4 regions of the Pseudoalteromonas sp. SR43-3 genome follow, and region 4 is predicted to be linked to each of the others. Evidence: predicted binding sites of a transcription regulator. Region 4 holds the regulator's gene; each other region holds the start of a gene.

Region 1 (7,720 bases), on a different contig from region 4:
CTTTATCGTTTTCAACAATGGCAACTGCCATACCGGGTACGTCAAAACGTGCCATTGACGCTTTAATTACGTCGTCAATTTTGTTGGTATCAACTTGTGCCCAGCTGCTAAACGTAGTGCCTGCTAATAGTGCAATTGCGGCAAGTTTGGTTAATTTCATATCAATCCTATTTTATTATTTTTGATGAACTGCAAATTCAATTGCTGCGCGCTCTTGATTGGTGTCGCTTTTTTGTGCGCGATTTAATATGGCATCACTGTATTCTTTTGGTACGCCCGCTTCAAGTGAACCGCGATGAACGTGTTTTATGTACCAATCATATGGGAGTACATTGCTGTCATGGGTATTAGCTATATAACAATGTGCGGCTACAGTCTCACCCGTTAAAAGCGTTGGGGCTATATCTACACAATCGTAACCTACGCCCTCAATACCATCTAAAATAGCTTTTTCTTCTTCATTGAGCTCATAAATAACGCCGTAAACCAATGCATCTTCTTTATCGCTTGGACAAATACTGCATTTACCTGAGCCATCTTTAAATAGCATATCAAAAGTAAGCTCGTAGCCTTTAAGTATCGCAGTTCCTACACGCTTTACATTGGGCAAGCGCGCTAACAAACGGTTAGATGACATATTAGAACCAAACGAAAAATTATATAGCGGCATTTTTATCTCCTGCGCTTTTTGAATAAGTTAAATAACAACACGTACTGCAAGTGCAATTAAAATAATGCCAATTCCACGGTCAAACCAATAACCGCGTTGTTGGAAAAAGCCCCTTACATTATCTCGAGAAAGCATCATTGAAAGCATTGAAAACCACGCCCAAGTAGCCAATGCCATGTATACGCCGTAGCCGACTTGTATGCTAGTAGGTGTTGTTGGGCTAATCACGAGTGTAAATAACGACATAAAAAATAACGTGGCTTTTGGGTTTAATGCATTGGTGAAAAAGCCGCGCCTAAAAGCCACCCAAACGGGTTCCTCTTGAACGGTTTTGTTTTCAACATCTTTTACAGCCTCGCCTTCATTACTTTCAGGCGGTTTTGCAGCTCTAAGAGCTTGTACGCCTAAGTAAGCTAAATATGCACCAGCAAGGTACTTGAGCGCCATAAATAAACTAGGCGATTGCGTTAAAATAAGCGCGACACCTAAAACGCAATAGGCAACGTGCAGTAAAATAGCAGCGCCAACACCGGCGCTTGTCCACAATGCATTGCGCCTACCTTGTTGCACACTTTGCTTGAGCACAACGGCAAAGTCGGGCCCAGGGCTTGCTACTGCAAAAAAATGAGCAATAACAATCAGTAAAAATTCATCTAAGTATTCCACGCAGATCCTTGCTAGTTTGGCGAATAAGATAATAACAGCGGGTTGGCCGAGTTATTTACCAATGCTTTAATTTCTTTTTGTGCTTTTTTAAACTGGCCACGTAAATGCGGCTTTAAATGCTTTTTAGACACTTTATCGTTTTTAAAGTAACTAATTAGGGCATGCATAAATACCGTATGCGTTTCACTTAACTTAGCTTCACGGTTAGCGTATGGGTTATAGCAAGAGCCACACCCGCCTTTAAACTGATACACCGTATTACTCATCATCACACCAAACCCTAAAAAACAAGCAAGTGCATCAGCAGCTTGTGGTAAATACTCCCTACCACCTGGCGGTAGCACCCCAACGTGATGAATAAGTATGGTGGCCAGAGTACCTGCATAACTAGCCACTAAATCTTGTGGCTGATTAATCTGGTTAGGATTAAAAGAAATATTAATCGTATGGCTTGGCGGCACAATTAGATGGCTGCCTTCGCCACGTATTTCATTGCTAAATTCAAAGTGTGGAAAAACTTGCGGTTGTAATTGCTGCGGTGCAACTAGTTGGATAGGCCATGCGTTCATACCCGCGTAATTAGTAACGCGGTTAAAAACATTACTCGCCATTTCTTCAATGCTCGATACCGAATCAGGGAAAAAAGTGGCCGTTGGCAGTATTATTTGAGTGTGCTTTGTAAAAAACTCAGCATCAAAGTTTTCTACAGCCCAAATAAATGTATCAATAAGCCATTGCTGTTCTTGCTGCTCTAATAATGGCTTTGATTTAAATAAAGCTAACATAGTGTGCTCTTTTAGGTTTTAGTTTAGGTGCTTACGTAGGTGCTAACTTAGTCTTTTTGTGTAAGCGCCCAGTCCCACGCTTGAGTATTGTATAGCGGCACTGTTGATAGCGCATGGTGGTGGCTTCCACTGGACTCTTTAGTTGAGTACGATAAGTACAATAAAGTACGATTTTCAGCATCGTAAATACGACGCACTTTTAGTGATTTAAATAATATACTTTTAGATGATTTAAAGATCACCTCGCCCGATTTGCTGCGGTCTATTTTTTGTAGCTGCTGCGCTGTAATTGGCCCCGTTTGACGACACGCTATAGACATATCAGAGGGATCAGAAAAGTCCAAATTAGCCTCTATATGACTAATATGACAAGTAACGCCCTCAACAATAGGATCTTGCTGCGAATTCACCACAACATCTTTAGTTGTAAATAACCCAAGGCTTACCGAAGCAACATCGTCAGAGCAAGCACTTAACGTAACAATTGCACCTGCAAGTAAAGCTAAACGTTTAAATTTATGTGGTAATTTCATACTTATCCTTAATCAATATATAGGTAACTTAGTAGATAAGTTACTAAGCGAAGGTTCACCTGTTTGTTTTTATACTAACATCAAAAATAAATACGACTAAATTAGTTTAAAGTAAAGATTTTAGATAGCTCAGGGTTTAGTGACCCCTCTTGTATTTGGTACAATTACCTCTCGCTCATGCAGTAACTCATAATAGGAAACGCCTAAATGCCGCACATTATTATTGAACACTCAGAAGACCTCCCCGTTTTACCTCAAGTACTGGTAGAAAAAATTCATACAACCGCTTTCGAAAGTAACTTGTTTGAATTAGAAACCATCAAAACACGCGCTATTGCTTATCAGCAATATCAACTTGGCGCAGGAAAATCAGGGTTTATACATATCGCGGTACATATTTTGGCAGGACGCTCAATTGAGCAAAAACAAATGTTAAGCGAACTGCTACTTTCATGCTTAAAAACATACTGCAGAGCATCAGACAGTTTAAGCGTAAATATTTACGATATTGAGCATGAGATATACCGTAAAAATTAGTTAACTCTTGTAGCTTTGAGCAATAAAAGTAAACACTAGTAAGTAAAAAGCCCCAATAGGGGCTTTTTTGTCTTCTGACATTAAATGCTGATCACTGTCACTTATAAAGCAAAGCATCTGATCTAACGCTGGAATTTAATAGTGCATTCGCACTATTCCAAATTTAAGAAAGCTTAGCTTAATCTATGGATTAACTTTATTTAGATTACGTTTATTCTTAGGGGTAACTAAAGAATAAAAATTACACAATATTAAATTAATGTAGCTTTAAATAATTTGGATAGATATTTACTTGGGAAATTTGTAAAAGTGGTGGCCCCTCCCAGACTCGAACTGGGGACCTAACGATTATGAGTCGTGTGCTCTAACCAACTGAGCTAAGGGGCCAACTTTATATAACTGCTAGGCAGTTAATTTTTGAAGCGTTCAGTCACAGAGCGACTAAAGCGGGTTGCAGTATAAAAACTTTTTAGGTGCTTGTCACTACCAAAAACCTTTATTTTAACAATCAACAAGCTAACTGCTTAAATAGTAATCTTTTAAGTGGGCATAAACATAAAATGTAAGATATTTACCGTGCTATTCACTGCATTAAATTATAAACAAAACCTATCCCATATAGTCTTTTATATTTAACCCTCTACTTTTTAAGCAAAGCTAACATATATGTGTAGGCATACAAGGCTGTAAAAAATATGCTTGGGGCTACTGTCAGTGCCAGATTAGGTGTCTGATTAACTACATTCACCATAATCACTAAGCTCGATTGAACAGTAATCGGAATAATAGGCGCAAAAAGTACGCCTGCTATTTTTTTATTACTTAAATACGAGGCGCTAGAGTTAATTGCATTATTAAAACTTTGTCGTATTGCGACGTTTTGTGGTGTTTTAGAATGAAACATACAAATAATTGGAGTTACGAACGCAAGCGTTACATAACTAAACTTATACTTGTTGACGACCTTTTCTAAAATAAAGGTAAAAAATAGCGTTACAAATCCACTATACAACCCTTGCACTAATGCAGCTTGAAAAGTGACCGATTTAGCAATGTCTGCCGCACTATTTGCCCAGAAGGCCCAACTAAAATAAAAAACGAAAGACACAACACCTGACAGTATAAGTCGAATATTCAATTAACTACCTCAATATGCCTAAAAACCTAGTTTAATGATAACACTAGAAGTGAAGGTAATATTGTCACTAAATAATAAGGTATTTGATTGTATATTATAGATGTATAAACACACTAATGTTGAAGATTTCCTAAATGGCAACAAATCAGAATCAGAGCGCGACTTTTAGCTGGAAAGCTTATTAGTAAACAATAAGTATAGTTTGAAAATAATATTGGGAGTGAGTTATGGAAGTGAATTAATGGGTTGAAGAGCTTTAAAAATTGGATTTAACCTAAAAACCATCTAAAAACTAATATTGTGAGCCGATCGGTACTAAAGTATTTAGCTAGACCTCAGTAGTCGGCTTACACAATATATAATCTGTCATTATTTTTTCGCAATAATGTAGATTGCATGTATTAACCCTGGGAAATAACCTAGCAGTGTTAATAGAATATTTAACCAAAAATGCATACCTAAGCCAACTTGCAAAAACACACCTAATGGCGGTAATAAAACCGAAAGTATTATACGAATAATATCCATGATCAAACTCCATTTAAATTAAACATTGAAAAGACTTAAAGCCCAGTATTACTGGGCCTTAACTATACTGTATTATTCAGCAACAATAGCTAGTTTATCAACTACGTCGCGAACATCTTCAGCATTTTTAGCAATTTTAACTGCTAGTTGCTTTTCAGCTTCAGACTCTACAGAGCCATTCAGAGTTACCACACCGTTGTCGGTATCAACATCAATGTCTGTACCACCTACTTCTGAGTCAAACAGGAAGCGAGTTGTGATTACAGTAGTGATTTTAGCGTCCGTTAGGTCGTTATCATCATCGTCCATCATGTCGTTGTTTTTATCTTCGGTGTCCATGCTTTTAACAACAGTAAGGCTGTTATCAACATCAGTTACACCATCTAGGCTAAGTACAAGTTCTTCTGCTAGCTCTTTATCGAGTTCGCTATTAACTTTACCTGTAAGTACTACCTTGCCATTTTTTACATCAGTGTTAATGTCAAAGTTGTTTAGATTAGTGTTCATAAGTAGAACGGTTTCTGCCTTACCATCAATCCAAGCATCTTTACTTTCGTTTTCCCAGCTGTTTGCTTGGGCACCCATAGCCGTAGTACCAAGAACTAGAGCTGCGATAATAGATTTGTTAAATGTTTTCATAATCTTTCTCCTTTTGATTAAAGACACTTTAACTAATGCGAGCTTCAGGCCAACTTTATTTATACTTAAAATTCAAAGGCTTGAATTAATTAAAAGATAAAACCTTATCTATGTTTGTGTAACTATTTACAGGCTACTCGGTAAAACTTTCTCAAATAGTGAAAATAGCTAGATAATTGCTCTTTTGGTTAATCTATCGTTAATATAACAAAACAAAAAACACCGTTAAAAAATAACCAATTGATAATTAATGAAATTATATTTGGTACGCGGTTTGCAGCCTAACTACAAGAGCAGTATCAATAGTAAATATAATAAGGAATAACTCATGTCTGTAAAAGTTGAAGACCGCCCAATAGAGCAAGTACGCGAACAAGTGATTGATCAATTAATTCATAATTACAGTCATGGTGTTATTTCTGTTGATGCATTCGAAAGACGTTTAGATAATGCGATGGATGCACCTAATAACGAAGCTCTGCTAGCCTTAGTAGAAGACTTAACACTTAATACCGATCAGCAATATAAAGCAGAAAAACAATCGCAATTTACACCACATTATAGTGCACAGCAAAACAGTGATGATGATTTTACATTACGCAGTATTTTAGGATCTAACGAGCGAAGTGGTCAGTGGGTTGTGCCAAAAAATATATATTTGAGTAACTTTATGGGATCGGTGGTGCTTGATTTTACCGATGCTATTTTTGCGCATCAAAATGTAACTATTCACGTTAACTGTATTTTTGGTAGCGATGAAATTTACGTACCAGAGCATGTCAATGTAGTGTCTAAAATGTTTTGTATTTTAAGTAGCCTTGAAAATAAATCTGTGTCGCTTAACAAACGCCAAGGCCCTACAATTCATATTGAAGGAAAGGCAGTAATGGGCTCGGTTGAGGTAAAAATAAAGCGCACAATTAAAGAAAAATTTATAAGCTTTGCAAATGAGCTAAAAACCCAGTTTGGCACGGCTAATAATAATCGCTCACTATAATTGAGTAGCAGCACTTTAGCGTGCTGCTTAGTATTTTATTATAAATCGTTATTTCGCTCGCTTGGTATATCACTTAAATACTCTACAAACTCAACTTCAAACCCTGCAGGATCAATAAAGTAGACATTCTTTCTGAAAGGATTCTCGTTACCTTGCTTGCTTAGAGTAAAACCCACTTTATTTAAGCGCATTACTACTGCGCTTAAATTATTAGTTACATAAGCAAAGTGTGCAAAACCAATTTGATGGCCCGATAAGTTTCTGTTTTCACCTTCACCATGACTGCTTATCGCAATGTAATGCGTGTCATCTCCAAAGTGTACCCAGCGTCTTGGTTTTCCATGCCAATCGCCTCTGCCCTCACTTCTAATCGACCAATGTGGAAATACAGCGCGATAAAATGTAAGCATACTATCTATATCACTCGCGACTAAGTTTACGTGCTCTAAATACATAATGTTATCCTATCAGTTAAGTTAGGAGCACGATAAAACCTCAAGTTAACTTTAGGTAAAGTGTTATTTAAATTTAATTTATTTAAATGCAGATAATTATTTTTTAAAAATATATAAACTTTTCAATCTTGTATAAAAAACAAACACAAGTATTTGGGGTTTATTGTTTACTTTATGGCAAAAGTCGCTAAAATACGCCGGCTGAAATATATAAACGTTCTTTTACAACCCAAAGGTAATACCATGCATCCAATGTTAAACATTGCGGTTCGCGCTGCGCGCAACGCAGGCAAAATTTTACTTCGCGCAAGTGAAGATTTATCAAAAGTTGAAGTGCAACAAAAAGGCGCTAACGACTTAGTAACTAACATTGATAAAGAAGCCGAAGCCGTAATTCGTGACACTATTTTACAGTCTTACCCTACTCACTCAATTGTTGGTGAAGAACTAGGTGAGCATAAAGGCAAGGATGATGATTACCAATGGATTGTAGATCCTATCGATGGAACAACTAACTTCATCAAAGGTATCCCTCATTACGCGGTTTCTATCGCACTTAAAGTTAAAGGTCGTTTAGACCAAGCTGTTATTTATGATCCAATTCGTGGTGAGCTTTTCACTGCATCTCGCGGTCAAGGCACTCAGTTAAACAGTAAACGTCTACGCGTTAGCAAAACTACGGTTCTTGCAGGCACTGTACTTGCTACTGGTTTCCCTTTCAAAAACAAAAACCACATGGATGCATACACTGAAGCGTTTAAAGCATTGTTTG
Region 2 (7,720 bases), on a different contig from region 4:
TCTTTGGCAAAGCAAAGATTAGGAGCAAAAGTGCAAAATAAAATTGCAAAATACCGCAAAGAAGCAGGCCTTTCTCAACAAGACTTGGCTGATCTAATTGCGGTTTCACGTAAGACTATTAGTACAGTAGAAACGGCACGATTTACCCCTTCGGTAATAATTGCTCTAAAAATAGCAAAGCATTTTAATACCTCAGTTGAAAGTCTCTTTGTACTAGATAAAAATGATTGATACATGTTAAAGCGTTAGTCTCATTCTATTAGCAAAAACACCGATTTAGCTACTTCAATTACAACGTATGGAGGACAGCGCTGTTGTTATTAACGTAATTGCGCTAAAATAGACCAGCAAAAAAATATATATCTAAACCGGAGATTCTACAAGGCATGAAAAAACTGCTAATTTCACCGTCAAAAATGACGCTAGGCGAACAAGAAAATCAAATCTATCAGAACATTCTGAAGCAATCTTCAGAATTAAGCCTTAACCTTATGGCCGTGAAAGTAGAAAACCACCCTGATGATTTTTTACCTTGGTGTTACGAATTGCTAAGTGCAAGCAGAGATCGTATGAACTACGATTTACTAGAGCCGCAGCAATTACCAGTACTTAAAAAGCTACACGATCAGCTTATTTCAGCTATCAGCTTTTTACAGGTTAAAACTTTACGTATTGCTCCGTGGCCTGTAGTAAGTGTATTTGTAGAACAACACAAAGACGTTATTGCTCTTGATGAACAGCTTCGCTTAGTAGACTACATTAAAAGCATTCGTGAACAATCTCTTAAAGATATGATTCCTGAAGACTTACTTGCGTTTAGCGGTAAGCACATGGCATCACTTGATCCAAGCACATACAACTTTGACGTTGAATGGTTTGCATCAACAAAAAGTGCGAAGAGCTTTCATCAAATGCTTGGCGATTTACCAGGTGCCTTTGACGATGCACTAGTAAATATTCCACTTGAAGGTGACATTACTCAATACGAATATCAACAATTTGTTGCTGCTTATTCAAAAATATTCACCGACAATAATGAAAAACCAACACTTGCGCCTGCAACACGACTGCTTGCAATGCGTCGCCCTGATATATTTACTCCGATCACAAACAATCGATTAGATGCATTATGCGGTGCCCTTGGTGTTTCTAAACTAAAAAATAGTGATTTTGAGCGTTACTGGCAAGATATTGTAAAAGGTATTCAAGCTATGTCATGGTACAAAATGGCTAAACCTAGTAATGAGTTAGAAGAACAATTAGTTGCTATTAAAGCACTAATCCCATGTTTCTTTCACTATGCTGATGCAAAAACACCAGATAACTCTAACTACATCAAACTGTTAAGTAAGCCTAAACGAACTACAACTACGACAGGTAAAACTCAGCGTAGAGGTAAAGAGTCTGCAGAAATTTTAGTAGACCGCGCACTTGCTGCTGACGATATTCCTGAGCACATTCGCAGTAAGCGCGATTCAATTGTGAGTGAAGTTCAAAAAGGTCGTAGTGTAAACGAAACAATTAGCCTTATGCGCACTATATTTGGCTAAAAACTTCTAATTTAGCCGTACTTTTATGGTGCGGCTAGGTTAATTTATGCACCAGCAGTGTGCGCAACATCTTCCTACATACCATATCTCTTCTCAATCTATAAAATACAAGCTCATGTTTTTAATGTATAAAAATAATTTTTAATAAAAAATAATGAAGCTGGCACATACAGTGCAATTATCCCGTTAGTTAAACAATAAAAAGCCGTCAGCCTAAAGGTTCCGAATACATAATAAAAACCTTGGCGAGCAAAAATCATATAACGGGAAATGGACATGCTAAAACTAAAAAAAACCATCGCTATAAGTGCTATAGCATTAATGGGCGCAACATCTTTAACATCAACAGCCGTACATGCTGAAGTAACAGCTAATGCAGCGGCAACATCAAACTACTTATGGCGTGGTCAAGAGCAAACTGGGGGCGATGCAGCTATTTCAGGCGGTATTGATTACGCCAATGAATCGGGCTTTTATGCAGGTACTTGGGCTTCAAATGCATCGTGGGCAGATGAAATGACATATGAGCTTGATTTATATGCAGGCTTTGGTGGCGACATTAACGAAAGCGTTAGCTATGATGTTGGCTATATTTATTACGCTTACCCAGATGCAGCTTCTGAAGCTGACGCAGATTTCTCTGAAATTTACGGTAGCATCAGTGTTGAAGGCTTTACATTTGGTGCTTCAGTACTTGCAACATCAGCTGCAAGTGGTGATGGTACAGACTTTGGTGATTCACTTTACCTGACAGCTGACTACGGTTTTGCTGTTGGCAGTAACGGCACTGAAATGGCACTTCACTTAGGCCACTACTCTGGTGACTTTATTGGCGATGATAATATCTTAGATTACGGTGTATCAATTTCGAAAGATGGGTTCACTTTTGGTTTATCTGATACAGATATGGATGACTCAGATATTAAAGCTTACGTTGCTTATTCTGTAGACTTTAATTTATAAGAAAGAATGTGTTACTTGCTGCGACACGAAGGGCCTTTTGGCCCTTTTCTAGTTTTATAGCTGTTTTGCTTTAAATGGTACCTTATTACATTGTACTTCTACTGTTTTAGGGTACCAAGCTGGGCCAATTTGATTCACAACCACCTCAGCTAAACCATTAGTAAACGATTTATACGTATGAACGCTTTGCCACTCCCCTTGTGGGCAATGTGTTGTTAAATCTAACGGCTCTGATCCCTCGTACAACGCAAGTGCAAAATTATGATGCCACTGTGAGCTTTTTAGCGTTTTATTGCTTACTTTGCTCTGCATACCGTTATCAAAGTAAATATTTGTACACCCCGTTAAAATAATCAGTGTGCAACCGGCTGCAAATAGCTTGATGCTCATAATGCCTCCTCTAGTACTTGCTCTTGGCACCACACTTTAATGGTATGAGGCGAGTATATTCCAAGCGTAATTAAACTCAGCGCTCCATCACTAAACGTTTGCTGTGACTGCATTTGAATAACCGGTGTATTTGAACATATTTGTTTTACGTCTACCCGCTGCTCACCCACTAATCCCCATAAATAAAATGGGCGGCTATCTTCGTAATTAGCTTGGCTCGTTATTTTTGCTGTTGCCTGTGGCTGAATGGTTACCGCAGAACAAGCACTGAGGCTTAATGCTATCGCCCCTATAATTAATGGTTTCATACTCTTCCTTATAAACTAAATACCAGTAAGGTAACTTTATAAGAGAACATAAAATATTAGCGTAAAAAGCTGTGGGGAATATGTAGAAACGCTATGAAGTTTTATACAGTTTATTACACATAAAGGCCGCATAAATGCGGCCTTTAAAGTAGTCAGTTTAATTGGTTAGTAAATAAATAGACTTTAAAACTTAGCTAAGTTGTTTTTACTGTCTTTGTCGACCAGCTTAATGTAAGGATCAACCCCTGCAAATAATGGTTTTTCTTTTACTTTTAGCTCAATAGTATTGGTACCAGATACTATTTGATGCTTTTGCGAGTAAATAACAAAGTCTTCAGCGAGTAAGTTTTCAGGGTCGTCGCTAAATAATGCAATATCAATTAGCTCATCGAGCGGCTGCTCAGTTTCTTCACCTTGTCCATCGGCATGCTGCTTAGTTGCTTCAACGCTCAGTGTTACTGTATAAAAACCTTCGCCATCAACATCATCAGTAACCGACACTTCTTTCATTTCAAGCTCATAAAGCGTTATATATTTAAACTGATCATCAATAAAACGTTGTTCAGCTTGTGTTGCATCTCGCTTTAAATAACTAAGTAAATCAAGTGTGGTTGGGTATGGCGTTGATTGATATTTAAACTCATTCAAAAACGCTTTAAGTGCTGCATTTAAGCGTACTTCACCTAAACGATCATAAATCGCCATCATCGCAACTGAGCCTTTATTGTAATGAAGGTATTGTTGAGCCTGCGTTTTATATAGTGGCATTTCTTCAAAGGCTTCGCCAGTACGGCCCATTAAGTATTTATCTAACTCGTACTTTAAGAATTTACGAAGCTTCTCGGCGCCAAAGCGTTTTTTTAGCACCATAAGCGCACTGTATTGGGAGAGCGATTCAGAAATAACGGCGCTGCCTTCTACATTAGCCCCAGATACTTGATGCCCCCACCATTGGTGTGCAACTTCATGTGCGGTTACATAGTAAGGTAGGTCAACTTTACTCTCATCTCTTAAGTCTGTAATAAAGCCAATACTTTCTGAGTAAGGTACCGTATTGGCAAAACTTTGCGCAAACGAGCGATACTTAGGAAACTCAATAATACGAAGCTGTCTATGCTGATACGGGCCAAAGGCTTGCGTGTAGTAATCTATTGAGTCTTGAACTGACTCAATCATGCGGTCAACATTCCATGCATGATCTTTGTGGTAGTACACCTCAATATTTACCCCGTTATGCTCAACCTTTTTACTTTCAAGCTCTGCCGAAAGCACAGAGTAAAAGTTTATAATTGGAGCATCCATTTCATAAACAAAGGTGCGGCGTCCATCTTTTACACTCTCATCTTTTAAGTAACCTGGAGTAATCGCAAATTGTGACTCATCGGTGGTTACGGTTGCCTTGTAGTTTATAAATCCATTAGCAGGCCCAAACTCATTTTGCGTATAATAGCGGCTGTCTTCTAGTTTATGTGCGCGCTCAAGTTCAGGTAAATCGTGCTTGCGGCGCTCATACTTATCGGCAATTTGAAAATACTTTTGATAACCAAAATTTGGTAATAATTCTCCATTATTTACAAATGTACCGTTGTGCACGAGTTGAGTATCAGATCTCCTATCAACAAAACCGTCGTGTTCACGAGAAACTGAGAGCTCGCCTTCTCGTACTTCATTGGGCATTAGCGGTTGTTCAAACTCAAACCATACCATGCCAAAATCGGTTAAACGCTCTACTATTTTTCCGCCCGCCATTTTTACATCCCAGCTTTTAGATTGGCTAGGCTCGTTGATTAACACACGGGTTATTGGCTCGTTTGCGGTATTGGTAAACTTAATTTTAGCCACGGCATTTAAAGCACGCTTTTTAGGATAAATATCAATGTGTAAGTCAACATCAGTTATTATAGGCAGTGGCAAGTCTTTGTATTGTGAAAACTCTTGCTCATACCTTACTTGTAGCGCTTCGTTATCATCACTTGTTACAAACTCGTTGATTACACGGGTGTTGTAATAAATGTTATAACCCGCGCCCACAAATACCAATAAACTTATAACGGCTGCAATCTGGCCTTTTAAAGACATGTTGTAACGCACTAAAGATAAACGAGTACGCAATGATTGCGACGGGCCGCGATGCCATAAAGCAAACCCTACAATAGCTAAAAACACACTCAATGCCCCCCAATATAGGGTATACCAATGCGCGCCTTGTAAAAAATGTCCATAACCATTTATATCAGAATACGGTACGCTACTGCTTTGAGAAAAATGATACATATGATGCTCAAACCCGTAAGCACCCATTACCATTTGAGCAATGTAATACAGAATAAATAAACCCATACCTATGTATTTATTAGGGCTAATTATTTGTAAAAAGAACGCCAATATAGCCATCATAATTAAAGGCAGTAATGTAAGGTAACCCAACCTAAATAAGTACTGACTAAGCTCTAGGTTAAATTGCCCCTTAAATAGCTGCACTGCAATGGTAAACATCATGCCTACTAAATAAAGGCCACAAACTGCAGTGATTAACGCAATAATTTTAGATACCCAAAACACACTGTTATGCACCGGGAAACTGTCAACAATATCACCCATACCACTTTGGCGTTCTCGCCAAACCAGCTCTGCGCTGTAATAAGCAATAATGATAAACATAAACAAAGCGGAGGAGTTTTGAATAATGCCCACCATGTTTTGTGTGAGCGGCCAATCCGTTGTGCCATATGCGCCAATAGGTGCAAAAAGTGGTGCGAGTAACATAGTAATACTGACACCTGCTAAAATCATAAAAGGGGCACTTAATATAACTTGCTTAAGTTCAAATAAGCTGCGCATTACTAATTGCGATTTCGTATTTACCCCTTTTGACTTGTAATTTTTAGCGCTGCTAATAAGTGCTGCTTGTTTATTTTTTACAAACGTTGAGACAGCAAATTGCTTTTTCTGTTTTTTAGTGACTACGCGATTACCTAACTTTCCGAGGCCAAAAAACATCGCTAAACTTATTGCTACCCATAAAATACGGTTAATTAAAAAATCGCCCGAAAGCGTTAACACTTCAGTATTTTTATCACTTACAGTCCAGTAACGGGTTAAGTCAATTAATGAACCAGTGCCAAATGGGTCTGCGTAAACAACAATATTTCTAAACGCTAAATCATCAAAATAGATACTCGCCAATTGGTAGCTTATATAAATCACCACGGCCGTTACATATACCGCCATCATGGTTTTAAAATAGACCGCCACACTATTAAAAATAGCACTGAGCACCAATAAGCTTGGCACTGCTAAATATAAAAAAGGCGCTGCGTAATATATAAACCTATTAGGGCCTACTAGCTCGCTATCGAGCCAGCCAACCAACAAACCAAATTGAGATCCTAAACACACGCCTAATGGCACAGTTAAAAAAACAACTAGCACAACCAAGTAAGCACCAAAAAAACGTCCTGATTGATAAGCAAGCGGGTTAACGGGCTTACTAAACACCAGCTCATCCATTTTGGTCTCGCTGTTGCGAATCGCTGAGCTTGCAACAAAGTTAACCACTAAAAACATAGCAATCGTACAAAAGGTAACCGTTAAAACCATAATGGTATAAGGCGAGTTCATATGAACATTAGCCCCACCTAACGGAAACTTACTACTGGAGCTTATAAAAAACGCCATAAAAAAGAATATTAATGAGGTCACATAAAACGAAGGCTGACGCATAAAATAGCGCAGCTCAAACGCTAGCATATTAAAAAACATAGCGCCCCCTTATGCTACTTGGCTGTTACGATGATTAAGCAACGTAGAAAAATACACATCTTCTAGGTTTGCACTGCTGAGCTCAAAACCTTCAGGGGCTTCATTGGCTAATACATGTAATATGGTTTGCCCAGCAAATAAGCGTTTTGAAATAACAGGCAGCTGCGGTTCAAGCTCTAGCGCTTCTTCTTGGCTCATGGCTTTGCGCCAAATTTGGCCTTGGAGTTTATCGGTAAGGGCAATTGGATTGCCCTCTAATAGTATTTTACCGCCTGCCAGCACCGCCATGTTTGGGCAAAGCTCTGCAACATCTTCAACGATATGGGTCGATAATATAACGACTTTTTGCTCGCCTAAGCTTACTAATAAGTTATGGAAACGATTACGTTCCTCTGGGTCTAGCCCCGCTGTTGGCTCATCAACGATTAGTAAATCAGGGTCACCCAGTAATGCCTGTGCAATACCAAAACGCTGGCGCATACCGCCCGAAAAGCCACTGACCGCTTTTGAGCGATGTTGATATAAATTAGTATGTGCAAGTAATCCTTCAACCGACTCTTTACGCTCTGCTTTATTATGAATTCCCTTTAAAACAGCCATATGGTCCAGTAAGTCGTAAGCACTAACACGCGGGTACACACCAAAATCTTGCGGTAGATAACCCAAACGTTGGCGCAGAGCCTGTGGGTCTTTAAAAACATCAATACCATCAAAAGTGATTGAACCCGAATCAGCCGACTGCAGTGT
Region 3 (7,720 bases), on a different contig from region 4:
TAAGGCTAGCGGCTTTGTCTTCACCAAGTGCTGCTGTAAGCGCTTTTTTAATAAAGTCTTCTGACTGAAAACCAATGGTACTAAAGCTTTGAATTTGTTCTATAAACAAGTTGTGTACAGCGCTAATTTTAGCTTGAGATAAATCCTGTAGCCCAGCCATCGCCATACCCACTTTTTGCACCTGTTTAGGTTCTAAGTGTTTAAGAATTTGCGCGGCATCTTCTTCTGATAAACTCAAAAGTAATATAGCGGCTTTATCTACCCCATCTAGCTTATCAACATCAAAGGCTGGCGGGAGTTGTTTTTGTTCTTGATCAGTCATCTTCTGTTAACCACGCTTTCACTACTTGTGATGATAGTTCTGGTTCGTTAGCTACAAGGGCACGAATTGCTTTGAGTAAATCTTCGTCGCCATGTAAATCCGGTAACTGCAGTGTACCATCACTTGAGAAACCAACCGAAGCAGAATCAAAGTCTTTATTTAGCATATCAAGTGTATTGTCGCCAATATCTACGCCTGAACTTAATGCATCTTCGTCGTATTCTTCTAGTGTATCGTCTGGGTAAATTAAGCGCTTAAGCATTGGTTTTACTACTGCCATTATCAATACAATTATAACTAAGGCGCCTAGTACAAGGCGGGCTATTTTCATAAACCAGTCTTGTTCCCACAGTGGCACTTCTATTGCTAAATTTGTTGCTTCACGTACAAACGGCACTGTTACTACTTCAAGTGCATCACCACGTTGCATATCAAAACCTACACCACCTTGTAGTAAGCGACGAATATTTGACAATGCCTCTACCGAGCGCGGGGCCATAGTTGTTTCGCCGTTTTCTCCCACTTTAGGGACATAGTCAACAGCAACTGACACACTTATTCTGCGTATTACACCACTTTGCTGGCGCTTGTGAGAAATAGTTGTATCGAGTTCATAATTACGTGTTGCTTCTTTGTGGCTACGTGTTGGTGACGTAGCTGTGCCTGCGCCGCCTTGTCCTGCAACTTCAGGGATGTTTGAGTTTAGCGGTGGTTGATTTGTAAGCGCACCAGGAATACCAACAGCTAAACCACCAATGTTATTTTCTTCAAATGTGGTTTCGCTTCTAACCGCTGGTAGGTCTGGGTTATAACGCTTTTGAGTTTCCTCAACTGAGCTAAAGTCCATGCTCAAATCAACTTGAGCTGTATAGTTTGCAAGCCCAACAACCGGTATTAAAATACTGTCTATTTTTTCAAGATACTCTTGTTCGCGCTTACGTTCTAAATCGTATTCTTTACGAGAGCGTGCTGCTAATGAGCTTTGCGAACCTGAATTTAATAATCGACCATTTTGGTCAGTGACTGTAACACGTGCAGGCTCTAAGCCTTGTACTGCAGAAGCAATCATATCAACAACAGAGTCTACTTCTTCACGGTCAAGTGAGCGGCCACGCTTAAGTGTTAATACAACAGTAGCGGATGGTTTTTTCTCTCTGCGGGCAAATACGTTTTCTTTAGGGATGGCTAACAATACTTTGGCGCGAGTAATGTTATTTAGCTCTTCAATGGTGCGTGCTAATTGCTGTTCACGACCATGTTTTAAACGTTCACGCTCCAAGCGTTGGCTTACACCAAAGCCCATATCTTGCATAATTATGTCGGAGCCAGATGCAGGGCCTTGCTCTAACCCTTCGCGGGTCATTAGCAATTTAATGTTTTGGTATTCGCTTTCATCAACCGATACAACATTGCCATCTAGTTGGTATTCAATTTTTTGCGCATCTAAAAAGTCTAATGTTTGAATAAGTTCTTCTGTTTGCATTTTGCCTAACGGGCGCATATCTGGCTGACGAGCCCAAATAATAATAAAAATCGCGATAGCTAAACAAATAGCCAATGCTATAACCAATGTTACTTGGCGCAATACATCAACACCATTTAAAGCACTTAAGTAGCCTGACTTTTGTTCTTGTTGATCATCACCACCACTTTGGTCAATACCGCCACCAGCAAGTGCTAGGTCTGTAGATTGGTTAGATTGCGCCACAATAATTCTCCACTACCTAATTAAACAGGCATGTTCATGATTTCTTTATAAGCTTCAACAAGTTTATTACGAACCTGTACTGTAGCCTCAAAAGCAACTGACGATTTTTGAGAAGCAATCATCGCCTCAGCAAGAGATACACTTCGATCCCCCATCTCAACTGCTGTTACTTTTTGCGCGGCATCTTGTTGTAACCCGTGCACTGAATTTATTGCATCACTTAGCATGTCGCCAAATTGTGCTGTAGAAGTAGTCTGCACCTGAGTTGGCAGTTTATTAGTTTGATTATTACGGCCGGCTTCTAAAGCCATTGATTGCATTTCTTGAAATACAGCACTGTTTTGAATTTTCATAATTTATCTCTGACACGCAGTGAACTCTTATAAGTAATAAAGCACAAAGCATGCCAAATAATTAATCATTAAAATACAGTAGGTTAACTTTAATTTGTGTGAGTCAGAGTTTTGACAACCCTAAGCTCGCAGCGCAAACTTAGGGTTTATAGGAGGTTATGCAGGAAGTGAAATACCTAAATCGCGCATTTGCGCTAGTTTATAACGTAAAGTTCGTGGGCTTATACCCAACGTTTCAGCAACGTCTTTACGCTTACCTTGGCAACGTGCAAGGGTTTCTAAAATAATACGATGCTCTTTGTCTTTAAGCTCATCTTTATAGCTACCGGTATCTGCCGCTAGCAAACCTTGATTAGGCTCATCCTCGGCATGCGATTTTTCATCATAATATGCAGAGCTTAACGTGCTTTTATCAACACCTTTATCTGCATGAGCTAATTCTGTTGGCGATACGGTTTGCGCCGGTGCCAATGAAGGCTCCATAACAAAGTTATTAGATACTAAGTTTTCGATAAAAATAGCATGCTCGTTTATTGTGTTACCCGTGCGCAGTATAAGCGCACGCTGTATAACATTATCAAGCTCGCGTACATTACCAGGCCACGCGTGAGCCAGTAACTTTTGCTCAGCAGCTTTATCTAAATACGCCATAGGCTCTTTGCTTTTACTTATATGGCGCTCAATTAAATGCTTAGCCAATACAATAATATCGCCAGGGCGTTGGCACAATGGTCGCCACATAAGTGGAAAAACATTAAGCCTGTAATATAAATCTTCTCTAAACTGATTTTCAGACACAGCTTCTTTTAAATCACGATTACTGGTTGCCAAAATACGTACATCGAGCTGAATTGTTTTACGCCCCCCTAAACGCTCTACTTCACGTTCTTGCAGTACGCGTAAAAGTTTAGCTTGTAGCCCTAAGTCCATTTCAGTAATTTCATCAAGTAAAATAGTGCCGCCTTGTGCTTGCTCAAACTTACCCGGACATGCTTGAATCGCGCCCGTAAAAGCCCCTTTTTCGTAACCAAATAACGTGGCTTCGAGCATATTTTCAGGAATAGCCGCGCAGTTAATCGCTACAAATGGCTCATTACATCGGCTCGACTTATCATGAATATAACGCGCAAGTACTTCCTTACCTGAACCACTTGGGCCAAGTACCATTACACTTGCATCAGAGCGTGCTACTTTACTTGCAAGCTCCAATAATTGAATACTAGTTGGGTCAGCAACAATGGGGCCGTCGGTTTCTTTTTCTTTTTCAGGCAAATAACGGCTCACCATATTTAACAGCACTTCAGGTGCAAATGGTTTTGCCATGTAGTCAATTGCACCTAGGCGCATGGCCTCTACCGCATCGTCAATTGTGGCATACGCCGTCATCATCAATACAGGTAAATCAGGGTGGTTTAATTTAATACTGCGTAGTAAATCAAGTCCACTCATTGCGCCCATTTGCACGTCGCTTACAACAAGCGAAAATTGATCTTTTTTAAGCAGTAACATTGCTTGCTCAGCACTGCTCGCTGCAACACATTCAATACCCGACATTTCAAGGGTATCTATTAAGGCTTCACGAAGCCCTGCGTCATCTTCGACAACTAAAATAGTGTTACTCATAATGACCCCTCTAATTTAGATGTTGCCTTAATAGGCAGTAACAAGCTAAAGCAGGCACCACCCTGCGTATTATTAGTCACATCAACACGGCCTTGGTGCGCACTAGCCACCGAACTCACTACAGCAAGCCCTAAACCTGTGCCCTGACTTTTTGTAGTAAAAAATGGTTCAAAAATTTTATCGCTTTGGCTTAAATCAACACCAGGGCCATTGTCGCTCACACTAATACGAACCATATCTAAATCTTTTAAATCTCTTTGTGCGCTAATTTTTACTTTTGCGCCGCCGCCAATAACTTGAATACTATTGTGCACTAGATTTTGAATAGCACTGGCCAATGCCGTTTTATTACCAACTATTTGTATATCGGGTTCTGGTAAGCTTACATCCAGTTCACTTTCATTAAGTGCGACCATCGCATCAGCACCTGCTTTAACTTCGGTTAAAAGCTGCTGCATTGAAACTTGCTCAACAACTTGCTGATCGCCACTTTTAGCAAATAACAGCATGTCGTTTACTTGAGTTTCTAAATCTTTTAAACGCGACATTAACTTTGTTTGAAAGTTATCGCGAGATGCTTCGGGTAAGCGCTTTGACCCTAAATTAGCAGCATAAAGCATAGCGGCTGAGAGCGGCGTACGGACTTGATGCGCTAATGATGCAACCATTTTGCCCAGCGCGCTTAATCGCTGCATATGTGCAACACGTTTTTGTAAGCGGCGAGTTTCGGTTAAATCCGTCATTAAAATAAGTTGCCCAGGCTCTGGTGCTAAAGCAGTAATATCAAGTTTTATTAGGCGCCCGTCTTTTAAAGACACTTCGTGACCATCGTCTTGATGCGGCCTAAAAGAGCGCTGAATAACATTAAACCAGCGTTCGCCTTCAAGTGGCTCGCCAAGCATATCAATCGCTATTTGATTCGCTTTTGCAACCAACCCTTTGCCATCAAGTACAACCACACCTGCTGGCATGGTATCAACCAAGTGCGAAAGCCAACTTGCTTGCTTGCGCAGATCGCTTAATTCACCAATGTACTCCTCTTGAAGTAAACATGGGTTATACTGATTTGCAGAAAAAAACTGTGGTTTTAGCACGCTAGCAAGGGCCATAATCAAATCTCGAATTGATGTAGATACATGTCTAAATGCACGATTTATACCAAAATTTATTTACATACTTATCATTAAGTTACATCAATAATTTGAGCGACATAAAAATGACGCACACAAAAAGGAATAATAATGAGTGAGCAAAAAAAGTGCCGTTGCCCGTGGCTCGACACCACTAAACCCGACTACGTTATTTACCATGATGAAGAATGGGGCGTCCCTCTTTATGATGATACAAAGCTGTTTGAATTTATCACTCTTGAATCAGCGCAAGCCGGCTTAAGCTGGTACACAATTTTAAAAAAGCGCAGCGGTTATAAAAAAGCATTTGCTAATTTTGATGTAGATAAAGTGGCACAATTCACACAAGATGACATTGAGAGATTAATGCTTGATGAGGGTATTGTGCGCAATCGCTTAAAAATTGCGGCAACTGTTAACAACGCAAAGTGCTTTATAGAAATACAAAAAGAATTTGGAAGTTTTAGTAACTACCAATGGCAGTTTGTCGATAATAAACCGATTATAAGTAATTTAAATAACGCTGAGGACTACCCAGCAATTACAGAGGCATCAACTGCATTTGCTAAAGATTTAAAAAAACGGGGTTTTAAGTTTTTAGGCCCTACAACGGTATATGCGCATATGCAGGCCTGCGGTATGGTTAACGATCACAGTAATGATTGTTTTAGAAAAGAAGAAATTATTAAGACCTTTAGTGAGTAAGTGATTAGTTCACAAAGAGGTTAAGAGACGCTGCGCTTTAGAGAAGTAAAGCGTAAGTTGACTATGGTTTCTCATTTAGCTTCGTTTTTCTCTTTGTGAAATAACGTTTTATTTAAATGATTAAAAGCTACGCTTTTCACGCGAGCAAGCTCAGCGTCTACCGCCAAGGTTTAAGTTTGGGTTATCTTGTAGACGCCAAGCTTGCTTGCGTGACGGGCAAAGCCCCTAAAGTGATTGATCACAAATGAATAATAAATAACGAAAAGTATTTCACCATTTTCTTACTTCTAATCTCGTGAAAGATTATACTTTTTCATTTTCTCAACGAGTGTTGTTCTGCGAACCCCTAATATCTCTGCAGCGCGAGCTACAACGTAATCATAGCGCTCTAACGCTTGGGTAATTAAGCTTATTTCAAGTTCGGCTAAATAATCTTTAAGTTCAATACCATCATCTGGCAATAGCCCACTACCCGCTTGGCTAAACTTAGCGTCAGGCTCACTTTCGTAATCACTAAAGCCTGTGCTAAATATGTCGTTAAAGGCGTCTTTTTCCATTAACTCTTCAGGGTATTCTGGCTCGTAGGCTTCAACTTCAATGTAACGATATTTGTTAGGTAAATCAGGAATATCAACCACTTTGTCAGGGAACATAATAACCATACGCTCCACCAAATTAGCAAGCTCACGAATATTACCAGGCCAAGCATGTTCTTTTAAGCTCTCAACTGCGCGCTCTGTAAACTTAGCGGTAGAACCAGTCTGGTCGTTAACACGGCGCATTAACTCTTTTAAAAGCAGCGGTATATCATCAGCACGTTCACTAAGCGATGGGTTTTCGATAGGAAATACATTTAAGCGGTAATATAAATCTTCCCTAAAACTGCCCTCTTCAATCATTATTTCAAGATTACGATGCGTGGCCGCAATAACGCGTACATCAGCTTGGATAGCCTTTGTACCACCAACACGCTCGTAGCTGCGTTCTTGCAATACTCGCAGCAACTTAACTTGCATTTGCAGTGGCATATCGCCTATTTCATCTAAAAATAGCGTTCCACCTTGAGCTAGTTCAAAGCGCCCTTTACGAGCCGATATAGCACCAGTGAACGCGCCTTTTTCGTGGCCAAATAGTTCACTTTCGAGCAGCTCAGCCGGTATAGCACCACAGTTAACTGGTACAAATGGTCCATTAATACGCTTTGAAAGCAGGTGTACATTACGGGCAACCACTTCTTTACCTGTGCCTGATTCGCCTAAAATTAAAACATTAGCATCAGTTTTTGCCACTTGTTCAATTAAAAAGCGAACATCTTTGACTGCCTCTGTTTCACCAACAAGTCCATCAAAAGTTTTATGTGGTTTAGAATGCTTATGCTCATTAGGCAGCATACGCTGATACTGCTGGCAGTCGTGAAGTAACTGAGTTGTTACTTCGTGATTAAACGGCTCGCAAATAAGCCCCACTACATTAGCTATACTTAATAGTGGTTTTAGCGTTTCGCCAATTAACAAAAAGGGTAATGTTGGATAGCGTTTAATTAAGCTTTCGTGGTCAAGTGATTGCAATGCTCCTAAAATGATCATGCATTCTTGCTGCTGATATTTTTTGCATTCTTGTTCAAAGCAGTCTTCGCTTAATAGTTGAACAGCTTCACCAATAAAGCCAAGTGAAGCATTTAATCCTATTGCGCGGTTGTTATTATTATCTAAAATCAAGATCATATTTAGCGAGCCGTACTTTCACTAATTTGTATAATTAGTTAAATTGTAAGCCAGTTCAGCATGGATGCAAGTGATAGCGGCAGTTTTTTGACATAAACGCCAAAAAACAGGCGGGCTAGTTAAGTCAACCATACTTAATAGTTAATCATTAAGTA
Region 4 (7,720 bases):
AAAAGCGTGCATCAAATACGTAGTCTGCTTCTTTTGGTATACCGTGTTTAAAACCAAACGATTCAAATGTGACAATCAGTTGCTTATCTTTTTTACCTAAAATCTTTTCACGAATAGATTCAGCGAGTTGATGAACACTTAAATCAGTCGTATCTATCATAAAGTCGGCGCGAGTGGTTAATACATCAAGTAATTCTTTTTCATTTTTGATGGCTAAATCAAGCGGCAACGAGTCTATTGATAGTGGGTGTAATCTGCGTGTTTCAGAAAAGCGTTTGATCAATGTCTGATCGTCGCTATCTAAATAAAATAACGTAGGGTTTGCAAAGCCTGGTAAGTATTCAAGAATATCGTTAAATTCATCTTGTTCTTTAGGGATGTTGCGCACGTCTATGCTAACAGCAATTTTATCGTAGCTATCAGACACACTGCGAACTAATGAAGGTAGTAGGTTTACTGGAATATTATCAACGCAATAATAACCTAAATCTTCTACAACGCGCAAAGCAACCGACTTTCCAGAACCAGAACGGCCGCTTATGATAATTAACTCCATTTAACACCCTTTATAAAACTATGATTGATCGACAATAACTTGGTAAAGCTCAGTATCAGATTTTGCACTGCGTAACTGTTTACAAAAATCTTTGTTGTTTAGTTTATCAGCAATGGTTGCTAGAGTCTTTAAGTGCTGCTGGTTATCGCCATCTGGTACGATGAGTGCGACAAAAATATCAACAGGGCGATTATCGATTGCATCAAAGTTTATTGGAGTTTCGCTAACGAGCACTAAAGCCAAAGGCTCTTCTGCACCGCTCATTCTTCCATGAGGAATAGCAATGCCACGTCCTATACCTGTACTACCTAATTTCTCTCTGCTCATTAAAGCATTAAGAATATCTTGTTGCGGTAAATACGGAAGTTTGTCGTGAGCAAGTTCGCTAATGAACTCTAAAATTCTTTTTTTGCTATTAAAAAGGACCGCAGCTTTGCTGCAGTCCTGGCATATAAGTGAACTTAATTTCATCATATTAGTGTCGAGCAAGCTTCTCTTTGTGTTTGATTACTTGGCGATCGAGCTTGTCGATCAATGAGTCAATAGCGGCATACATATCTTGATGTTCTGTAGAGGCAAATAGCTCAGCACCGCTTACGTGTATTGTGGCTTCTGCTTTTTGATTTAATTTTTCTACATCGAGAATGACATGAACATTATTAATATGATCAGAGTGTCTTTCAAGCTTCGCAAATTTAGTATTAATATAGTCTCTTAGTGAATCGGTTAATTCTACGTGACGACCAGTTAAGTTTAGTTGCATAAGCATTACCCTCTTAGTTTAGCGTCTTAAATCAGACTTTTACGCTGATTTGACGGTGGAATAGCAAGAGATTCGCGGTATTTTGCGATTGTACGTCTCGCTACTTTAATTCCTTGCTCAGCCAATATATCCGCTATTTTGCTATCACTCAATGGTTTTGCTGAGTTTTCTGCTGCGATTAATTTTCGGATAAGCGCACGTATTGCTGTAGATGAACATTCACCACCGTTTTCAGTACTTACATGGCTTGAGAAAAAATATTTAAGCTCAAATATACCACGGGGTGTATGCATGTACTTTTGAGTAGTTACGCGAGAAATTGTCGATTCGTGCATTTCTACCATTTCAGCAACATCATTTAAAACCATTGGTTTCATGGCTTCAGGGCCATGTTCAAAAAAGCCTTGTTGTTGCTTAACAATACAATTAGTAACTTTTAATAGCGTGTCGTTTCTACTTTCTAAGCTTTTAATAAACCATTTAGCTTCTTGTAAATGTGAGCGAATAAACTGGCTGTCGCCACTTGATTTTACAGTGCGAGACATTGCTGCGTATTGGCTATTAACACGAATTTTAGGCATGCTATCTGGGTTTAATTCGACAACCCAGCGGCCTTTAATTTTTTTAACTGACACATCAGGAATAACATACTCAGATTCTTCCCTTACAATAGTATCTGCAGGTTTTGGGTTGAGAGTATGTATTAGTGTCATTACTTCTTTAAGCTCTTCTTCTTTGAGCTTAGTTTTTTTCATTAATGTACGATAGTCGCGAGCTGCTAATAGATCAATATGCTCGGTTAAAATCATTTTCGTTTCATTAATATAAGGTGTTTCTTTATCAAATTGATTAAGCTGAATACACAAACACTCTTGTAAACTACGTGCAGCAATACCAACAGGATCAAACAGTTGGATGCGTTTTAATACCGCTTCAATTTCATCAAGTTCGACTTCGTTATCATCTTCGTTTTCTTGATTAAAGCTTTCTAAAATCTCTTCGCAGCTTAGTGTTAAAATACCTGAATCATCGACAGCTTCTACAATAGCAATAGCAATAGCTTCGTCTGTAGGGCTAAATGGCGTTAGTTGTAATTGCCACATTAAATACTCATGGAGCGTTTCAGTAGAGGCGCCTTGGTATATTGATTCGTCTTCAGGCATTGGACCTGATGAGGCTGCAGGAGCGGCACTCATGTACTCATCCCAACTGACATCCATAGCCATGTCGTCACTTAGCGTGTCTTTTGCAAGTGCTTCACCAGTATCTTGTTCGTATTCGCTCGGAGCATCATCAGCAGATGCGCTAACAGTTATGTCATCGGTATCAGCTTTTTGCTCGTTTTTACCAGCAGCGTCTTCGGAATAGTCTGCCTCTTCAACCTCTAATAGTGGATTACTGTCGAGAGCTTCTTGTATTTCTTGCTGGAGATCCAATGTACTGAGTTGCAACAAACGAATAGCTTGTTGCAACTGTGGAGTCATTGTAAGTTGCTGGCCCATGCGCAGCTGTAGTGATTGCCTCATGTATCTCTAACAATCCTTTTATGTTGTTATAATTAATACTAGCAGATGCTTAAAGACATGGCGTAAATGTTACAGCCTAAATTGCTCGCCTAAGTAAACATCGCGTACTGTTTTATCATTTAATACGTGTTCTGGAGTACCTGATGCAATCAGCTCCCCATGAGAAACAATGTAGGCTTTTTCACAAACATCAAGGGTCTCTCTTACGTTATGGTCGGTAATTAATACACCAATCCCACGATTTTTAAGATGTTCTATTATTTTCTTTATATCTAATACCGAAATAGGGTCAACACCGGCAAACGGTTCATCCAGTAATATAAATTTAGGATCTGCTGCCAGCGCTCGTGCTATTTCTACACGACGACGTTCTCCCCCCGATAATGCCATACCTTGGCTATCACGAATGTGTTGTATGCTAAATTCATCTAATAAGTTATTGAGCGTGTCTTCTCTGGCTTGTTTATTTAGTTCTTTGCGCGTTTCTAAAATGGCCATTAAGTTTTGATAAACAGTCAGCTTTCTAAAAATCGATGACTCTTGTGGTAAGTAGCCTATGCCTAATCTAGCACGACTATGCATAGGTAAAAGAGTAATATCGTTATCATCAATAGATATTTTCCCTTTGTCGCTAGGAACAAGCCCTACAATCATATAAAAAGTCGTTGTTTTACCAGCACCGTTAGGGCCAAGTAAGCCAACTATACTGCCAGCTTGTACTTCAAGGCCGACGTTTTTTACAACTTCACGACCTTTATAGCTTTTTGCCAATAGTTCTGCTTTTAATGTGCTCATGGTTGACCTTTATCGCCTTTTTTACTTTTTTTAGTTTCGATCGGTACTAAAATTGTGTGAACACGGTCAGTTGAGTTTTCATCTTTTTCGGCACTGATGAGCTGCTGCTCTATGTCGTAGGTAATGCTTTTAGCATTTATTTTTTGTCCGGCTTGCGATACTTGTGCATTACCAACAAGCGTTAAAAAACGCTTAGATACATCATAACGTACTTCGTCAGCACTGGCGCTCATAGTCGTGCCGTCTGATTGCTTTTCTTCAAAGTGCGCAGGGCTACCTGTGGCAATTAATAATTGTTTATTATCACCAAGTTCATCACGTTTGTGTACTTCGAGGCGATCGGCTGTAATGCGGCGATTACCGTGAATAATCTCAACGTTTTTCTCAAAAATACCCACATTAGCTTTCAATTGACCTTCTTGCTTGTCGGCACTTATTGAAATTTGATTGGCAGCAGGTTGCGTGTTTTGCTCTGCAGCACTACTATTAAACGCTAGTATAAGTGTAGGAATTATAAGTGATTTTAATATTTTATTGGTCATAATATATGGTTCGCGTATGGTTAATTAGTTTTATCACTTCGGTTTTCAAGTCGGCTTCTAGGCCTTTACCGGTGATTTTTAAATTGGGTCCAGTGATAATGACGGGTTGCTCCGAACGCATTGTTAATAACTTTATATCAACCTGAATATTATCAGCATTGATTTTGTCTATCATGGCGTTATCGGTTAAGTTTTTGGCAACCACATTACCTTCTAAAATTAATTGTTTGTCTTCGTATAATGTTGCTTCGTCTGCATTTATTTGCCACGTTTGCTTTTCGTTATATAAAGTAAAAATGGGTTTTTCAAAAAACGTGAAACCTAATTGCTGATATAGTTCCATTTTAGCCGCAGTGACTTTGTGGCTAATTTTACCTTGCTCATCATAGGCTGTCTGTTTGAGCTCAATAGCTATGTAATCAGGCTTGGCAATAACTTCAGGCTCAGTCTGAGGCAAAATATTTGGTTGTGTAAAATAAGGGTACCAAAGCCAAACCATACAGCTAATGAATAAAACGCTTAATATTATGCGCGCTGCATTCATGAACTAGTGCCTTGTGTAGTCAACGCTTTACCATTTTCAAGCATGAGCAAATCGGTGAGTTCTCTCACAGCGCCAAAACCACCAGGCATTTGCGTTACATAATGTGACAAACGCTTAATAAGAGGGTGGGCATCATTTACTGCAACGGCAAAGCCTACTAACTCCATAACAGGCATGTCAGGGCCATCATCACCGATATAAGCAATTTGTTCATCGCTAAGGTTGAGTTTGTCTTTTAATTCTTGATAGGCAATGAGCTTATTTTCTTGGCCTTGATAAATATGCTGTACGGTTAAGCTACTCATACGTTGTTGCACTATTTGTGAATGACGACCAGTAATTACAGCTACTTCAAAGCCACTGTTTATAAGCGCTTTAATGCCAAAACCATCTTTTGTATTAAATGCTTTTAGCTCTTCACCTTGATTACCAAGATAAATACGGCCATCAGAAAATACACCATCAATATCGCATATAAGTAGCTTTACTTTTTTAGCGCGTGCTTTTGCATCATCGCTCAGCGGTTGATAGAGTTCTTCAAATTGCATTTATAACACTCCTGCTTTTAATAGGTCTTGCATATTTAATGCGCCAATAGGTTGGTTTTTCTCATTGACGACGATTAGGCCATTTATACGTTTGTGTTCCATAATATTAAGCGCTTCAGCAGCTAAAATATCTTGTGTAGCCGTAGTACATGACTTAGTCATAACAACATCTATTTGTGTTGTATGAATATCAATTCTTTGTTCTAAAATGCGACGTAAGTCACCATCGGTAAATAACCCTACGAGTTGCTGATTTTCATCAACAATGGCTGTCATACCTAATCCTTTAGCTGACATTTCTATTAGAGCATCTTTAACTGTTTGTGAAACATCAATAATAGGTGTATTTGCGCCGCTGTGCATAACATCTTTTAAAGTAAGTAATAAGCGCTTGCCTAAACTACCACCTGGGTGAGATAGCGCGAAGTCATCAGCTGTAAAGCCGCGAGCTTCTAATAATGCAACTGCCATGGCATCGCCCATCGCAAGCGTTGCAGTGGTACTTGATGTAGGGGCTAGACCCAATGAACAAGCTTCTTTTTCTACTTTAATGCACACATGTACATTAGCAAGGGTTGCCATTGTTGATTGTGTATTGCCAGTCATCGCTATCATTTTGGCACCAAGTCGTTTTAAAACCGGAATGATATTTAAAACTTCGCTGGTTTCCCCTGAATTAGAAATAAGCATAACCACGTCATTTTTAGTGATCATACCTAAATCACCATGACTTGCTTCACCAGGGTGAACAAAAAACGCAGGGCTGCCAGTGCTTGCAAGGGTTGCCGCTATTTTATTGCCAATATGGCCTGATTTTCCCATGCCAATGACAATAATACGGCCTTCACAGTCGTACATTAATTGGCACGCGTTATGAAAATTTTCATCTACATATTGTGCAATATCACTAAGTGCTTGGCGCTCAACATCTAAAACGCGAAGGCCTTGTTCAATAAAGTTTAGCGTTGCCATCATTTACCCTACTTGACTAAAAATATACCCTTGGTAACCCAAAAACGCTATTAGCAATAAGCCGCCTTCTACCCTATTGATACGCTGGGTGCCTCTAAAGTTCAATGACATAATAATAAGAGCAAGTGTTGCACCAATCATAATTAATATATCTCGGCTTACTAACGATGGATCAATTGCTGAAGGATTAATAATACCTGCTAGAGGTAATACAGCTAAAATATTAAATATGTTTGAGCCAACAATATTACCTAGTGCTAAATCATCTTCATTTTTAAGTACACCTGCAACCGAGGCGGCAAGTTCAGGCAAGCTAGTACCAATGGCAATAATTGTTAAACCAATGACTAAGTCGCTTAAGCCGAAGTATTTAGCAATATCAACAGCTGAGCCGATTAAAAAATGAGAACTAACCGGCAGGAGTATCATGCCAACAATTAACCAAAATACCGCTTTTTTAGTAGGTACATCGTTTGGTACATCGTCGCAGGCTTCTGAGACAAATGGGTCATCTTGGTTTTTTGCACGCATAGATACAATGATTAACCCACCGATGAATACGATAAAGCCAACTAAAAGCTCAACACCTTCACTAAATGAAAAGTAGTTATCTGAGAACACATACCAAGTAGCTAAAGATACGAGCATCACTAATGGCATTTCACGTTTTAACGTACTAGATGAAACTGAAAGAGGGCGAAATAGAGCAGTGATACCTAACACAAGTAAAATGTTTGTAATATTAGAGCCAACAGCATTGCCAACGGCTGTGTCGGTTTTGTTAGCCAGAGCGGCAGAGGCTGAAACCATCATTTCAGGGGCTGAAGAGCCCATGGCTACAACGGTCAAACCAACAATAAGTGTAGGTACACCAAAGTTTTTAGCAAGAGCCGCAGCCCCATAAACAAACCTATCGGCACTCCAAACAAGAGCTGCAAAACCAAGAATTAAAATAACAAACGAGGTAACCATTGTGTTAAGCCAGTTATACAAAATACGGATGGCGCGAATAGTAACAAAAGCCAAGATGAAAGTATAAATAAAAGAGTAAGGTCAACTAGGTAACAATGTTGCTTTTAAACAGCTAATTTAAAAATTTAAGCCGGGGTTAAGCTGTTTTGAGCGAGTCTTATAATCCTTTTCATGGGTGTATTACAAAATCTTACGAATTGTTTTTTCCATCTTTGACAAAAAAGCTTTAAAATAGGGGCACTAGTGAACATTTTTATGGAGAGCGACTTGTCGCAATCAATAGTAGAAGTCAAGGATGTTAGCTTTTCGAGAGGCAATAGAACCATATATAAAAATATGAGTTTTAGCGTTCCTAAAGGTAAAATTACTGCGATTATGGGGCCAAGCGGAATTGGCAAAACCACTATGTTGCGTTTAATTGGTGGTCAGCTTAAACCAGATTCAGGTGATATTTTATTTGAAGGTGGCAGCATTCCTAAAATGTCTCGTAAAGAGTTATACG

What was found. The regulator sigma-54, encoded in region 4, starts transcription at its own class of promoters, with help from an activator protein. The targets are predictions, from matches to a motif close to GTTGGCACGNNNNTNGNNT.
Region 1: a site for sigma-54 is predicted at 5,532-5,550, ahead of H5088_RS03975 (BON domain-containing protein). Genes of this name have one in related genera too.
Region 2: a site for sigma-54 is predicted at 1,710-1,728, ahead of H5088_RS14475 (TorF family putative porin). Genes of this name have one in related genera too.
Region 3: a site for sigma-54 is predicted at 2,423-2,441, ahead of fliE (flagellar hook-basal body complex protein FliE). Genes of this name have one in related genera too.

What each region holds. Positions count from the first base shown of each region.
Region 1 covers NZ_JACJEC010000002.1:351,242-358,961, forward strand. The annotation lists gene H5088_RS03930 (serine hydrolase) at 1-160, opposite strand, end outside; gene H5088_RS03935 (gamma-glutamylcyclotransferase family protein) at 176-670, opposite strand; gene H5088_RS03940 (LysE family translocator) at 698-1,336, opposite strand; gene H5088_RS03945 (hypothetical protein) at 1,348-2,121, opposite strand; gene H5088_RS03950 (CreA family protein) at 2,169-2,654, opposite strand; gene H5088_RS03955 (5-carboxymethyl-2-hydroxymuconate Delta-isomerase) at 2,862-3,191, shown strand; tRNA gene H5088_RS03960 (tRNA-Ile) at 3,502-3,578, opposite strand; gene H5088_RS03965 (hypothetical protein) at 3,832-4,329, opposite strand; gene H5088_RS03970 (YqaE/Pmp3 family membrane protein) at 4,699-4,857, opposite strand; gene H5088_RS03975 (BON domain-containing protein) at 4,930-5,496, opposite strand; gene H5088_RS03980 (LiaF domain-containing protein) at 5,825-6,493, shown strand; gene H5088_RS03985 (VOC family protein) at 6,532-6,948, opposite strand; gene suhB (inositol-1-monophosphatase) at 7,192-7,720, shown strand, end outside.
Region 2 covers NZ_JACJEC010000013.1:79,297-87,016, reverse strand. The annotation lists gene H5088_RS14490 (hypothetical protein) at 1-22, shown strand, start outside; gene H5088_RS14485 (helix-turn-helix transcriptional regulator) at 31-231, shown strand; gene H5088_RS14480 (hypothetical protein) at 387-1,550, shown strand; gene H5088_RS14475 (TorF family putative porin) at 1,827-2,513, shown strand; gene H5088_RS14470 (Bor/Iss family lipoprotein) at 2,568-2,903, opposite strand; gene H5088_RS14465 (Bor family protein) at 2,900-3,211, opposite strand; gene H5088_RS14460 (M1 family aminopeptidase) at 3,395-6,973, opposite strand; gene H5088_RS14455 (ABC transporter ATP-binding protein) at 6,983-7,720, opposite strand, start outside.
Region 3 covers NZ_JACJEC010000005.1:236,684-244,403, forward strand. The annotation lists gene fliG (flagellar motor switch protein FliG) at 1-322, opposite strand, end outside; gene fliF (flagellar basal-body MS-ring/collar protein FliF) at 315-2,030, opposite strand; gene fliE (flagellar hook-basal body complex protein FliE) at 2,051-2,383, opposite strand; gene H5088_RS09150 (sigma-54 dependent transcriptional regulator) at 2,540-4,006, opposite strand; gene H5088_RS09155 (PAS domain-containing sensor histidine kinase) at 4,003-5,115, opposite strand; gene H5088_RS09160 (DNA-3-methyladenine glycosylase I) at 5,248-5,841, shown strand; gene H5088_RS09165 (sigma-54-dependent Fis family transcriptional regulator) at 6,129-7,565, opposite strand.
Region 4 covers NZ_JACJEC010000003.1:250,568-258,287, forward strand. The annotation lists gene rapZ (RNase adapter RapZ) at 1-556, opposite strand, end outside; gene ptsN (PTS IIA-like nitrogen regulatory protein PtsN) at 575-1,027, opposite strand; gene hpf (ribosome hibernation promoting factor) at 1,032-1,319, opposite strand; gene H5088_RS05620 (RNA polymerase factor sigma-54) at 1,346-2,845, opposite strand; gene lptB (LPS export ABC transporter ATP-binding protein) at 2,915-3,640, opposite strand; gene lptA (lipopolysaccharide transport periplasmic protein LptA) at 3,637-4,182, opposite strand; gene lptC (LPS export ABC transporter periplasmic protein LptC) at 4,172-4,726, opposite strand; gene kdsC (3-deoxy-manno-octulosonate-8-phosphatase KdsC) at 4,723-5,274, opposite strand; gene H5088_RS05645 (KpsF/GutQ family sugar-phosphate isomerase) at 5,275-6,246, opposite strand; gene H5088_RS05650 (calcium/sodium antiporter) at 6,250-7,218, opposite strand; gene H5088_RS05655 (ATP-binding cassette domain-containing protein) at 7,474-7,720, shown strand, end outside.